One region of the Lysinibacillus sp. NPDC093712 genome, then DNA from elsewhere that is predicted to be linked to it. Evidence: predicted binding sites of a transcription regulator. Region 1 holds the regulator's gene; each other region holds the start of a gene.
The links. Region 1 encodes LexA, which represses DNA repair genes until DNA is damaged. Its sites were predicted from a motif close to CGAACATATGTTCG; they were not measured.
Positions count from the first base shown of each region.

Region 2: a site for LexA is predicted at 1,737-1,750, ahead of ACQKNX_RS11440 (ImmA/IrrE family metallo-endopeptidase). Genes of this name have one in related genera too.
Region 3: a site for LexA is predicted at 1,194-1,207, ahead of parE (DNA topoisomerase IV subunit B). Genes of this name have one in related genera too.
Region 4: a site for LexA is predicted at 1,302-1,315, ahead of ACQKNX_RS07865 (YolD-like family protein). Genes of this name have one in related genera too.

Region 1 covers NZ_JBNNUU010000001.1:30,950-34,162, reverse strand. Annotated here, with positions in the region: gene ACQKNX_RS00180 (GNAT family N-acetyltransferase) at 1-333, shown strand, start outside; gene ACQKNX_RS00175 (YneB family resolvase-like protein) at 420-1,085, opposite strand; gene yneA (cell division suppressor protein YneA) at 1,082-1,396, opposite strand; gene lexA (transcriptional repressor LexA) at 1,572-2,189, shown strand; gene ACQKNX_RS00160 (gamma-glutamyl-gamma-aminobutyrate hydrolase family protein) at 2,227-2,949, opposite strand; gene ACQKNX_RS00155 (prepilin peptidase) at 2,962-3,213, opposite strand, start outside.
Region 2 covers NZ_JBNNUU010000002.1:790,360-793,572, forward strand. Annotated here, with positions in the region: gene ACQKNX_RS11415 (helix-turn-helix domain-containing protein) at 1-44, opposite strand, end outside; gene ACQKNX_RS11420 (ORF6C domain-containing protein) at 119-601, opposite strand; gene ACQKNX_RS11425 (ORF6N domain-containing protein) at 582-824, opposite strand; gene ACQKNX_RS11430 (helix-turn-helix transcriptional regulator) at 859-1,107, opposite strand; gene ACQKNX_RS11435 (helix-turn-helix domain-containing protein) at 1,261-1,659, shown strand; gene ACQKNX_RS11440 (ImmA/IrrE family metallo-endopeptidase) at 1,767-2,270, shown strand; gene ACQKNX_RS11445 (hypothetical protein) at 2,616-3,050, opposite strand.
Region 3 covers NZ_JBNNUU010000001.1:1,040,559-1,043,771, reverse strand. Annotated here, with positions in the region: gene parE (DNA topoisomerase IV subunit B) at 1-1,174, opposite strand, end outside; gene plsY (glycerol-3-phosphate 1-O-acyltransferase PlsY) at 1,827-2,429, shown strand; gene ACQKNX_RS05485 (HesB/YadR/YfhF family protein) at 2,448-2,738, shown strand; gene ACQKNX_RS05480 (spore germination protein) at 2,884-3,213, shown strand, end outside.
Region 4 covers NZ_JBNNUU010000002.1:94,430-97,642, reverse strand. Annotated here, with positions in the region: gene ACQKNX_RS07880 (MBL fold metallo-hydrolase) at 1-414, shown strand, start outside; gene ACQKNX_RS07875 (hypothetical protein) at 676-867, shown strand; gene ACQKNX_RS07870 (hypothetical protein) at 904-1,110, shown strand; gene ACQKNX_RS07865 (YolD-like family protein) at 1,352-1,690, shown strand; gene ACQKNX_RS07860 (aconitate hydratase) at 1,683-2,036, shown strand; gene ACQKNX_RS07855 (hypothetical protein) at 2,158-2,379, shown strand; gene ACQKNX_RS07850 (hypothetical protein) at 2,532-2,837, shown strand; gene ACQKNX_RS07845 (hypothetical protein) at 2,978-3,213, shown strand, end outside.

The DNA of each region.
Region 1 (3,213 bases):
CAAGATCAGCAACAAGTCATTGGTCATCTAGTTTTCCATCCCTACTTTGGCGAACATACATATGAAATTGGATGGGTGTTGAACCCAGCATATTATCGTCAAGGCTATGCTTCAGAAGCAGCGCACGCCCTATTAGATTATGGGTTTACCAAAATGAAGCTTCATAGAATTATCGCTACATGCCAGCCTGAAAATATTGCCTCCTACCGAGTGATGGAAAAAATCGGTATGCAACGTGAAGGATTTTTTAAAAAATGTATACCATATGGTAACGATTGGTGGGATGAATACTATTACGCTATTTTGCAAGAAGAATGGGTAGCTTTAACATGAAATTAATCTTGCCCTTCTACCTACTTGGACAGTTTATTTTCCAATCAGGAGCGTTTTTAAGCATGAAAAAAGATTAGCAGGGCAAATTACTTGCCCGCTAACCTTTCTTGATGTTCTTGATAACGCCTATGTACGGTTGCCTTACTTACATCGAAGCCAAGACCTCTTAGTGTCGCAGCAATTTCCTCATAGGTAAAGCCACGATTGCGTAGCTTCACTATTTCTTCTATAGGCACTTCCTTACGCTCCTGACCATTTGGATTACCACGCTTGGAAAGATTATGTTCGGGACGATAGCCATTTTCTACTGCACGACGCATGCCACGACGAATTTTCGCATTATGGATTTTACGTTGATATTCCTCAACAATAGCTAAAATTTCGAGCAACATCGTATCCATCTCATTCAATTGTACAGGCCCTGCATCACGCATGGAAAAAACATCTGTTTCCGTTTTTTGCAATAAATGAAGTACAGCCATTCGTGCATTACCACGCCCTAAACGTGTTTCATCTTGCACAAATAATGCGTGTATCTCTTTTTCTTTAATATAATCGAGCATTTCAAGTAATCCTTCGCGCTCAACATCATACCCACTATGCTTATCCAGAAAAACATTTTTCACATCGTAGTTTTGTTCCTTAGCATAACGAAGTAATTCTTCTTGTTGACGCTCCAATGAAGAACTTTGTGTCTCTTTTTCGGTGCTCACACGGCAGTAAATTACAGCCGTTCGTTGTTTATTCATCATCTTTCACTTCTCGCAATTTCAATTGAATTGGTGGGTATCTTATTGTCCCCCACTACTGGTATAACAAGTGATTTTCCAGCAACTATTTTTACGCTATGTAATTCGTTCTCGGCTTTCACAAGTTTTATCCAGTCGTCCATACCCATTTTACCACGGTATTGCTCAGCTAACGACCATAAGCTATCGCCATGTTCGATATAGATTTCAGTGTAAGTAATGTCTCCAGGATCAGTTATAACAAGATAACCTGCAAATAGTAAAAATGCGCCTAATAAAATTGAAATATGTGTATTTTTTTTAAACCAATTCATTCATCATATCCCCTTTTCAGAATGTTTGTTCGGAATGTATGTTCTTATGATAAAGCGAACAGACGTTTTTGTCAAACACTTTTCGAACCTATGTTTGCATAAGTGTTCGCATTCTGCTATACTATCTAGTAAGAAGATAGTAAGAAGAATGATATAAAAAAAGAGGTGAGCAATCATGAAAAAAGTTTCGAAAAGACAAGAGGATATACTAGCGTTTATCAAAGAAGAAGTACGTGCAAAAGGGTATCCGCCATCTGTACGTGAGATTGGGGAAGCAGTTGGACTTGCATCAAGCTCAACGGTTCATGGACATTTAGCTCGATTAGAGCAAAAGGGCTTTATTCGACGAGATCCTACTAAGCCACGTGCGATTGAAATTTTAGAGCCAGAAGATTCAATTCAAAAGCAAAGCGTCATCCATGTACCGCTTGTTGGTAAGGTAACAGCTGGATCACCTATAACAGCCATTGAAAATATCGACGAATATTTCCCATTACCTGATATTTACGGTACAAGTGAAGATCAGCTATTTATGTTAGAAATTATGGGTGAATCGATGATCGAGGCGGGCATTTTTGATGGAGATTTAGTCATCGTCAAGCAAAGAGCAACAGCTGATAACGGTGATATTGTTGTTGCAATGACAGAAGAAGATGAAGCAACAGTTAAACGCTTCTTCAAGGAAAAAAATCATTTTCGCTTACAGCCAGAAAACGCTACAATGGAACCGATTATTGTAGACCAAGTTTCGATTTTAGGACAAGTAGTCGGCTTATATCGCCGTGTACATTAATGCATTCTCATACTTAGCAAACAAAAAAGAGAAGCACTCATGCTTCTCTTTTATATTTTAAGCTCTCCTGAGTGAAGGCTGCAAAGAGTTTCTGTGCAGCTAAATCTCCTACTACTGCTTGTTCTTCTGGGTGCCACTGCACTGCTAAACAAAACGGATAGTCTTCGTGTACGAACGCTTCAACTAGGCCATCACTCGATTTCGCTGCAACGATTAGCTTCTCTGCTAATACATTTACAGCTTGATGGTGAAATGAATTCACAGCAATTTTTTCTTCCTCGATAATTGATTTTAACAACGTATCTGGCGTAATTTGCACATAATGTGTAGCAACACCACGAGCCGCTTGTTGCGTATGCTTTAACAGCTTACTACTATGATATTCGCTATCAATATCTTGGTATAAAGTTCCACCTAATGCAACATTAAGTATTTGCATGCCACGGCAAATCCCCAAAATTGGCATTTTCCTTGTAAAAGCCGCATGAATTAAGGCAAGCTCCACCCTATCTCGTTCTGGATGTATTTGTCCTAGCTTCGGTAGAGGCTCCGCTCCAAATTCAAATGGATGAACATCATGACCACCAGATAATAATAAGCCGTCCGTCAACGATAAAATTTGTGCTACATCTTCCTCTACCCCTAGTGGAATAATAAATGGAATGCCACCAGCCTCAATGACACTTTTGCTATAGGCTACATTCAATTTTGACGATAAATCGTCCTCCGCAAATGCTGTAATACCAATAATTGGTTTCATCCATATACCCCCTTACCATAATCCTACATACCAATCGATGATGACTTCACCATAGAAATACACGATAATTGCAGCTAAAGCAATGGATGGTCCAAAAGGAATCGGCGTTTTTCGACCTTGTTGCCGTACTTTGAGCACGATTATCCCGACAATCATACCAATTACCGCCGCTACAAATAATGTCAATAATGTATTTATTGTACCAAGTACAAGTCCAAGTAAAAAGAATAATTTTATATCGCCACCGCCCATACCACCACGTGA
Region 2 (3,213 bases), on a different contig from region 1:
GGTATCCAAACGCCCTTAAATCCTCGGTTGTGTGTTTCGCGCATGCCCCTTCCCTCCTCCAGAATAACAATCAACACTTTTCGTTTTCTAATGTCCTTGTTCATCGCACAAACGACAGCTAAGATATTTTTAGAGGAACCCAAGACCGAATGTAATTAAGTACATTTTGCAAATCTTGCCTACGAATATCTTTATAACTAGCAACAGCAAAACGATTCTTAATTTCACGATGCAATTCACGAAATAATTTCGACTGGATTGTTGTATTAACTTCAATCGCATAAACTTTTATGGCAACTTCTTTTTGTACAGCGCGTTGTTCACCAGAAGTTAATGTTATTTGTTCATCCACTTTTTCGTTAATCATTGATAGTTCCTTTCTTATTTCATACTGTTCTTGTTTAATTGCTTGAGTATTTTCCACTAAATCAGCTGTTGTACGAAGGACGGTCACAAGTGCTTGATTTTTAGATAATGGAACTACATTTTCTTTAACTGTGTAGTATTCGTCTACTAAAATTTCGTACGCGTCCCAAGCTTCGTCTGTATTAAGAGACTTAGCATGAAGCCAAGCTCCTTTTTCAGTCCATAGGTATAACACTCACTCTAGCCATATTGGAAATTTGTAATTGTAGCTGCGCTTTTTGGAAATTTAATAATTCCTTACCCTCTAATTTGATATAGTGTTTATATTCCTTATATCGATCTTTATTTTCTGAAAAGTTCTTAGAAATATGGTCACTGTTTGTTCCATAACTTTCTGCAATTTGTGCTGTCGTTAGTACGCGACGATTTTCATATAAGATAATTTGTAATAATTTCATGTCAATATAACCTCCTTAGTTAACAAACGTTGTATCATATCGCTACATAAATACATTTTATACAGTCGTTTTGTAACGAATCGTGACTTTTATCATCAAAAAAAAGAACCCAATCAAAATCTAATACTACCGCAATAGATTTAGCAACATGTACAGAAGGCCTGCGTTTACCTTGTTCAATCATGGTATAATATGCACGTTTAATTCCAGATGCTTTAGCGACATCATCATGAGTCAGTTTATTTTCTAAACGTCTTGTCTTTAACCAAGTCCGATTTTCCAATTATTGACCACCTTTCATATAGCTTATTTATAATATAGTGTCAATTCGTTACTTAGTCAACAATAAATGTATCGTTTTGTTACATTATTATTTTTTATTGGATTAGTAACAGATTGTTACATATAATTATATTTAGAAACGCGAGGTGAAATTATGCTAGGTGTACGCTTGAAATATCTACGAAAATCAGATAACAAAACTCAACAAGATATAGCAGACATTCTAGGCATTACTAGACCAGCTTATACTGCTTATGAACAAGGGAAGAGAAATCCTGATTATGAAATTTTAGAAAAAATTGCGGACTACTACAATGTGTCTATAGATTATCTTTTAGGGAGAACAGATAATAAAAGAGCTTTACATACTCAAGCTGGCATCTCTGATAATGAATACAACAATCTGAGTGCATATCAAAAAGAGGTAATTGACTTCTTTTTAACTAGAGAAGATTTATTTTTCAAAAACCAACCGGAAAATTTATTGGATGCATTAGAACAGTTTGAAGTTTTCTATGAAGTATTGAAACGTCAACAAGAAAACAAAAAATAAATCACAATAATTTGTAACATTTCCAAACATTATAAAAATTCGCCTTTTCTTTGGTGAATTTTTTTGTTACCATAAATAGAACATATGTTTGATAAAAGAGGGATATTATGAATTTTATTTATACTCATCTAGAAGATTACATTCGTGAATTATTTACAAGTATTGATGTGACAACACCTAAACAACTAAATCCAGGATTAATCGCCTCACGCCTTGGTTTTACACTATACTTTTTACCTTACGATTCTACTAATACAGGAAATGTAATTTTTATTGATTCTAGATTGTCTGAAGAAAGGCAGTGGCAGGAATTCGGACATGAATTATGTCATGCAACAGTACACTCTGGTAACCAAGCAAAATCTATTTCTCTTTTCAGAGAGTATCAAGAATGGAAAGCAAATAGTTTTGCTCTCCAAGCCTGTGTACCCACTTTCATGCTTAATAAGATTAAACTACCTGTAAATGAGGAAAAAGCAATTATTACAATTCAAGCGTTCTTTAATGTAGAATACGATTTTGCGAAGAAAAGATTATATCACTATCTTAATAATCATTATTTTGATGGTTATAGGCTTACTGAAGGGAGTAATTATTGTGAGCTACGTTAAGAAGATTAATTAAAAAAATTTAATTGCAGAAGATGCTGGAGTAGAGGGAGAATGAGACGAACATATGTTTCTATTTTAAAAAATTTGGAAACCCTATTGCCCCGATTCAATAAGTCAATGGTGAGATTGCGTTATGGAAAGGAATCCTGATTTATCTCAGATACGTTTCCATGATTTACGACCTACTTCAGCAACTTTATTAATTCAGGCTGATGACCATCCCAATGTCATTCAATTAATACGTTAAACAGAAATACAATAACCTTGAATAATATCAGTTTTAACTAAAAATAGCCACGCGCATATAAATGAGCATGGCTTTTATTATTATAGCAAATCCTTATTTTAGTTAACAAATGTAGAAATCTTTCCACTATATGTAGCTAAATAACCCTTTCCCGCTGGCACTGCTCCTTGTAATTTTAGATTTCCTCTATATAAATAGCCATCAATCCATTTTTCGTAAGGATACAATGTTGGGATAGAGCTATTAAATGTATAGTACACTTGGTGCGATGCATCTGCATAAAGATAAAAACCTAGTGGATTAAAATCAGATTTAGTGATTGTCTCTGATATTATTTCCCCATCCTCATATTCTTTATCGATGTCAAAACCAAGAGGTAGTTCTGTTACTGATTCCGTTACCGGTTCTGTTACTGGTGTAAATTTCTCACCATCGTTAAAGCTTGTTTCTTCGGTAGCTATAGAGATTCCTGAAAATGCAAAAAATCCAAAAACTAATGTTAACGCGCACAACAAAATACTTAGTCTCTTCATTTCCTTCATCATCTCCTTTATAGTATAAATCATTTTGATTATAAATAGTGATCACATGATTTTCAATATTTTTTTATAATTCAGACTAATATAACTAATTTACTATTGGCAAGTGGTCCAACCCTTCAATTAATCATGAACCTATTTAAAAAAGCTTCGTTGA
Region 3 (3,213 bases), 1.0 Mb from region 1:
TTCGCGCCGCTTCACGAACTTGTTGTGCACGAATCGCTTTACGAACAAGGGAAGCTGATAGCTCCGCATTCTCTTCAAGAACATATAAAAGCTGCTCTGAAACAACGCTATCTACTGCAGAACGCGCCTCACTCGTACCAAGCTTACCTTTCGTTTGACCCTCAAATTGTAATAAATGCTCTGGAATACGAACAGAGATAATCGCCGCTAAACCTTCACGAATATCTGTTCCTTCAAGATTTTTATCTTTATCTTTCAATAGACCGATCTTACGTGCATATTCATTGAAAACTCGCGTCAACGCAGATTTTGCACCTGTTTCATGTGTACCACCGTCACGTGTACGAACGTTGTTAACAAACGATAAAATCGTTTCTGAATAACCGTCGTTGAATTGGAAGGCAAATTCAACCTCGATATCATCTTGTTCACCCTCTACATATTTCACAGGATGAAGAACATCTTTTTCCTCATTCAAATACGCAACGAAAGCTTCAATGCCGTTTTCATAAAAGAAAACATCACCTTTGCCTTCCTCGCGTTGATCGATTAACTCAATTTTTAATCCTTTTAATAAAAATGCAGACTCACGTAAACGTTCTGCAAGCGTATCATAATTGAATTTTGTGACTGAAAAGATCGTGTCGTCTGGTAGGAAATGGACAAGTGTTCCTGTTTGTTTTGTTTGACCAATTTCTTCAAGTGTCGTTGCAGGGTGTCCACCATTTTCAAAACGCTGCTTATACTTTTTGCCATCACGATGAATCGTTACTTCTAAAAATGTCGATAAAGCATTGACAACGGAAGAACCAACACCATGTAAGCCACCACTCGTTTTATAGCCGCCTTGCCCAAATTTACCGCCTGCATGTAATACAGTGAAAATAATTTCAGGGGTAGGCTTGCCCATTTTATGCATACCTGTTGGCATCCCTCGTCCAAAGTCTCGAACACTTAAGCTCTGATCTTTATGAATAGTGACAATGATATGAGAACCAAAGCCAGCTAGTGCTTCATCCACCGAATTATCCACGATTTCATATACAAGGTGATGAAGTCCTCTGCCGTCTGTGGAACCGATATACATGCCGGGTCGCTTTCGTACCGCTTCTAATCCTTCTAATACTTGAATGGCGTCATCATTATAGACGCTTGGTGACTGTTTATTCGCCAAAAGATTCCCCTCCAAAAAACAAACGCATGTTCTGATTACGTTCTCATCCTAATAATAATAGCATTTCCTGTCAATAGCTAGTGACAGATATATATATTTTTGTTTACGCTATGGCGTAATGTCTTCTATGAATTTTGTTAAACGACCAATCTAAGTCAGTTAACGGACATAAATGACTGCAACTGCCTGTAGCTTACTGCAATGACCACTATACAAAATCCACAACTATCGTCATAGGCTCTATCTTCATTCAGCCAGCAATAAACGCCAACTTCATGCTTACACTCAGCTTACCAAAACGTGATGAGTAGGTGTTTTCTGTTGAATGATGATTTTTTATAGCTTCACATAGAAATTAAAGATAGACTTCTATTCTACCAAAGGAATGTGTGATTGACAAAATTGCCATTTTACCTATATTTTTAAGAAAGGGCTTAGGTATTGATACTATAATAGTGTCGTACAACCTAACATAAGCTAACATAAGCCTGTGACTTTTGAAATCATGGTGAAATATTTTCCTTTTGTATTGAATTCAAGGCCCATGATGAAATCTCCTTCATATCATTGTAGATTAAAGAGAAAAAGTGTAAAATACTTGTTACAAACTATTAGTACCAAGTGTTATTATTTGGATGAAAGGAGTCCACCTATGTTAAACGGACTTATTATTTTATGTGCCTATCTTATCGGCTCTATACCTTCTGGGTTATGGATTGGCAAAATATTTTACAAAACAGATATTCGCGAGCATGGTAGTGGCAATTTAGGTGCTACCAACACCTTCCGTATATTAGGAAAAAAAGCAGGTTTAGTTGTTACAATCATGGATATTTTAAAAGGAACAGCTGCTGTGTTATTAGTTGCACTCCCAGTATTCTCTGATGCCACGATTCACGGACTTATTTTAGGGCTTGTTGCGGTGATTGGTCATATGTTTCCTATTTTTGCAAGCTTCCGTGGCGGAAAAGCTGTTGCCACATCAGCTGGCGTCCTACTAGGCTATTCTTGGCCACTATTCATTTTACTATTCATCGCATTTATCGTAACGTTAAAGCTTACGAAAATTGTCAGCCTAACATCGATGATTGCTGCACTAGTTGCATTAATCTATTCGATTATTTATTTTTTTGTGACAGGCGATTTCGCATTAGCTATATTAGTAGCATTTTTATTTATTTTTATTGTTTATCGTCACCGAGCAAATATTACCCGCATTAAAAATGGTACTGAACCAAAAGTGAAATGGCTTTAACATGAAAGGAGTTCACGCATGAATATCGCACTGACAGATGAAGCGCTTCAATGGTTTAAAAACGAAATGGAAGTCGAAACAGGAGATACAATCCGGTTTTATGCAAGATATGGTGGTTCAAGCCCTTTCCACGAAGGATTTTCTCTTGGGATGACTCGCGAAGAACCTCTCGAAATAGGCGTTCAAACTGTCATTGATGGTGTGACCTACTATATCGATGAGAAAGATCTATGGTTTTTTAACGATTATAACTTACACATTGACGTTGACAAACAACTTTACGAATTAAAATACGACTATTTAAAATAACACAGTGTTTCCTTTCACCAAAATGAAAGGAAACACTTTTTTCATTTTGAACAATAACAATCTTTAGTTTGCACTATTTGGTTTAGCTCTTCGTAAAATTGACCATCCTCTAACTAGTCAATCTATACTTTGAGGAGGAAACATAATGCCAGTTTCAGAAAACAACAATACCTCCCAACAGCAAAATCCTTCTACGAAGTTACTGCACACTTCTCTTTCAGAAAATATTTTTACGATTAAAGAAGCGCTAGGTAATAGTAACGATGTAATTATTCGTGAAATGACACTTGACCAACTCGATAAACTATCAATTGCTCTTATTTATATTGATGGTATATCCGATAAAAACATCATTACAGATTTTATAATAGAAAATTTAATGCTTGATAGCGAAATCGTCCCTGAGCATTCAGAAGAAAAAATACAAGATTATTTGAAAAAACATTGTATAACAGTCGGAGATGTCAAAGATATT
Region 4 (3,213 bases), on a different contig from region 1:
TTAAACGGATGTACGAATACCATTCATCACAATGAACACTCCATTGGAGGAAGTCATATGGTTGAGGTTATTGAAGGATTACATGTAGTCTTCCATAGAAATAATCATGTAGATGAACTATTCTCTTATGGTATCGAGTTAATAAGTCATAATAACAGAGTCTGGTATTCTGGAGATAGTTCATCGATTGACGATAAAAGATTAATGCTAATTCATCAGGAATATTATGATATTGTATATGTCGATACGTGTAAGGCTGATTATGAAGGAAATGTCCACCTGTCATTGAATAAATTAGATAAATTAATATATAACGACGTTCGTAACATAGTGTGGTGTATGCATTTAGACGAAGGATTTATTCGTGAAGAGGCTTTTGCATTAGGATTTAATGTTGTAGTTAATGAATTTTAAAAGGCGAAGAGGGTGAATAAATGGTTAATCATTTTGTTGGATCGAAACAGCAAATGAAAGTAAAGAATATCATTGATAATACTATGAGAATTATCATGCTACCTGTTACATTCCCATTATTTATTCTAAGGTGGTTAGCATATAACATAGAGGAGATAATGTTTGGATTAGACAAATACATATATGAACCTTTTATCACAAAAGTGTCAACATGGTTAGCTAAGAAGTTTTAATTACATAAAATAAGAATAGAGGTTTACCATGGACAATATTGGAATAGATGCAATTAAAGGTATGAGTAGTTTGAATGTGTTAAGACGAGTTAGAAAAATGCTACATCATGAATATGATTTAGTGAAGGATATACATGATGTAGATAGCAAAGGTAAGCAAGAAATGATGGATAAGGTGCTTAAAGAGTTCAGTAAAATCGAAAATGAGTATTTATTATAAAATGAGAATATTAAATAAAAGGAGATAAATACATAAATGAAAATTAGAATAGTGAAAACAAGAGTATTAGCAGACGCACTAGTATGGCTAGGGTTTGAATATACTAAAGATGAAGAAGATAACTTTATTTTCGAAAGAACTCCTCATTTTGACCGTGCGTGGAAGGACTTACATTATGTGAGGTCATGCTATAGCAGGTATAACAAGAACAAATTAAAGGTTGTGAAATATGAAGAAAACTAAATACGAATGGCTAAAGTATCACATAGAACTATCATTAAATCATACATATGAGAACGCAAGATACAATAAGAAGGCAAGGCAGAAATCAAAGCAGAGGTATATGAGAATTTACTTTACTTTATCGATGGATTAAAGAATATTAAGAAGGAGAAGATTTCATGACATTTCTGGATATTGGTATTGTATATTACAGAACAAATGTTCTATAATAAATACAAACGATAATTGAAGGAGTGTTATTATGATTGATGATCGTGGAAATATGAAGTGGACATCATTGATGCTACCAGAACACTTAGATAAACTTAAAGAATGGAAAAAGGAACAGTTTTACGATACTAAACGTGTACTAACTGAATGGGAATTTGATGAAATCGAACAAATCATACAACGTTCCTATAAGATGAAAGAACAAGTTAAATTAACTATTTGGAGTAACAATAAGTTGTATGACGTAATAGGTATCATAACAGGAACCGATATTTTAAATAAAGAATTATTAATTGAAACTGACATCTCAATCAAACGCATCACATTTGATCAATTGCAAAAAGCCATGATGGTAAATTCAGATGATTAATCCAGAGCAACGTCAGCTTGTGCACAAATTTTTATTGTTAGAACTAGCTGTGAAATCATTACAAATTGATTACCTGAAGGTAGAACAGTTTAAGTTGAGTAATGTATTTCTGCCGTTAATGGATTCATTATTAAAGGATTTACGTAACAAATGCTTTAATCTTAAAAGACAGCTTACACAACAACGCATACGAATAGTTGGGTGGACTAAAATTGATGAATACTTTAGTGATGTAAAGATAGCTACAGCAGGAAATGATGTAGAGTTAAGATACGCTAATCAAGCATTGAAAACGAATGTAGAAAACCTACTGAACGATCATATAAATAAGAAAATGAAATTGTAATTGCCACTCACTGTTATATGGGTGGCTTTTCATTTATTAGTTCAAAATAAGTGATGATTGAATTAAAATTGAGTATGATAGATATTGAGTTTTAATTCAATTTCGAAAGGCGTTGATTCAATTGCTAGACATTAAGTATGTTGCACAGTTTGCAGATAATTTTTTTATAAGTTCATATATGGAGAGTAGTATTACAGATAATATTGAAGATGCCACTTTATATAACTCTGAACAGGAAGCGCAATATGACATATGGTTAGGGCAATATATGTATGAAAATAATTATGAAAGTTTTAAACTTAAAAAAGTAAGAGTAACGTCTACGTTTGAAATAATAGAATAAGTAATTTGTACTGAGTACTTTGGAGAGGGTCGATATTGGCTCTCTTTTTTCTTATTCAATAATATTTCCCTTTTATAAAATTAGCGCTTTTGGTATAATATTGGAAATTGAAATGAATGAAGTTATGTTCGCCATGAAAGGGTGTAATAAACGTGTTTGAAACTTTTATGAAACAACAACAGGAAAGAAAAGATCAATTAGAGTTAATGTTTCCAGAGCAAATTGTTAAAGAATTTTCGTTGTCTTTATTAAAAAAGATTGGTCATATTTTAGATATTCCATCTTATAACGGTAAAAGTAAACGAGAATTGATACATGCGATTATTACAAAACAAGATGAATATGATGGTAAGTTTGATCCAGTCTTCTTTTGTGTAATTGAAGATGATGTCTGCAAATCACTGAAGTTAAATAAAGACTGTGATTTTTATCAATATATGATTGCGAATGAAAAGTAGGGAGTCTTAATTGACTCTCTTTTTTTGTATGTTCATAGAAAATTAAATAAAGAAATACATAATTTATACTTGTTTTTATGTAATTATTCAATTATACTTAGGTTAAGAAATCAAGTATTACTAAAAAATAGGAGGTAATAATGGTGATTAAATTTAGAGGCATGTCTATTGAGGAATTAGCTAATGGTGGAAAATGGCTTTATGGTAATTTACATATTAATTATGAAGATAAGTTAGCGTATATTGATGATGTTCCAGTTCATTTTGAATCTGTAGGTCAATACATCGGAAATTGCGATATGGTTGATGATGATCTATATGACGGAGACATACTTGAAGTAACAAATGGCTCAACAGATTCATACAAAAGGTTTTT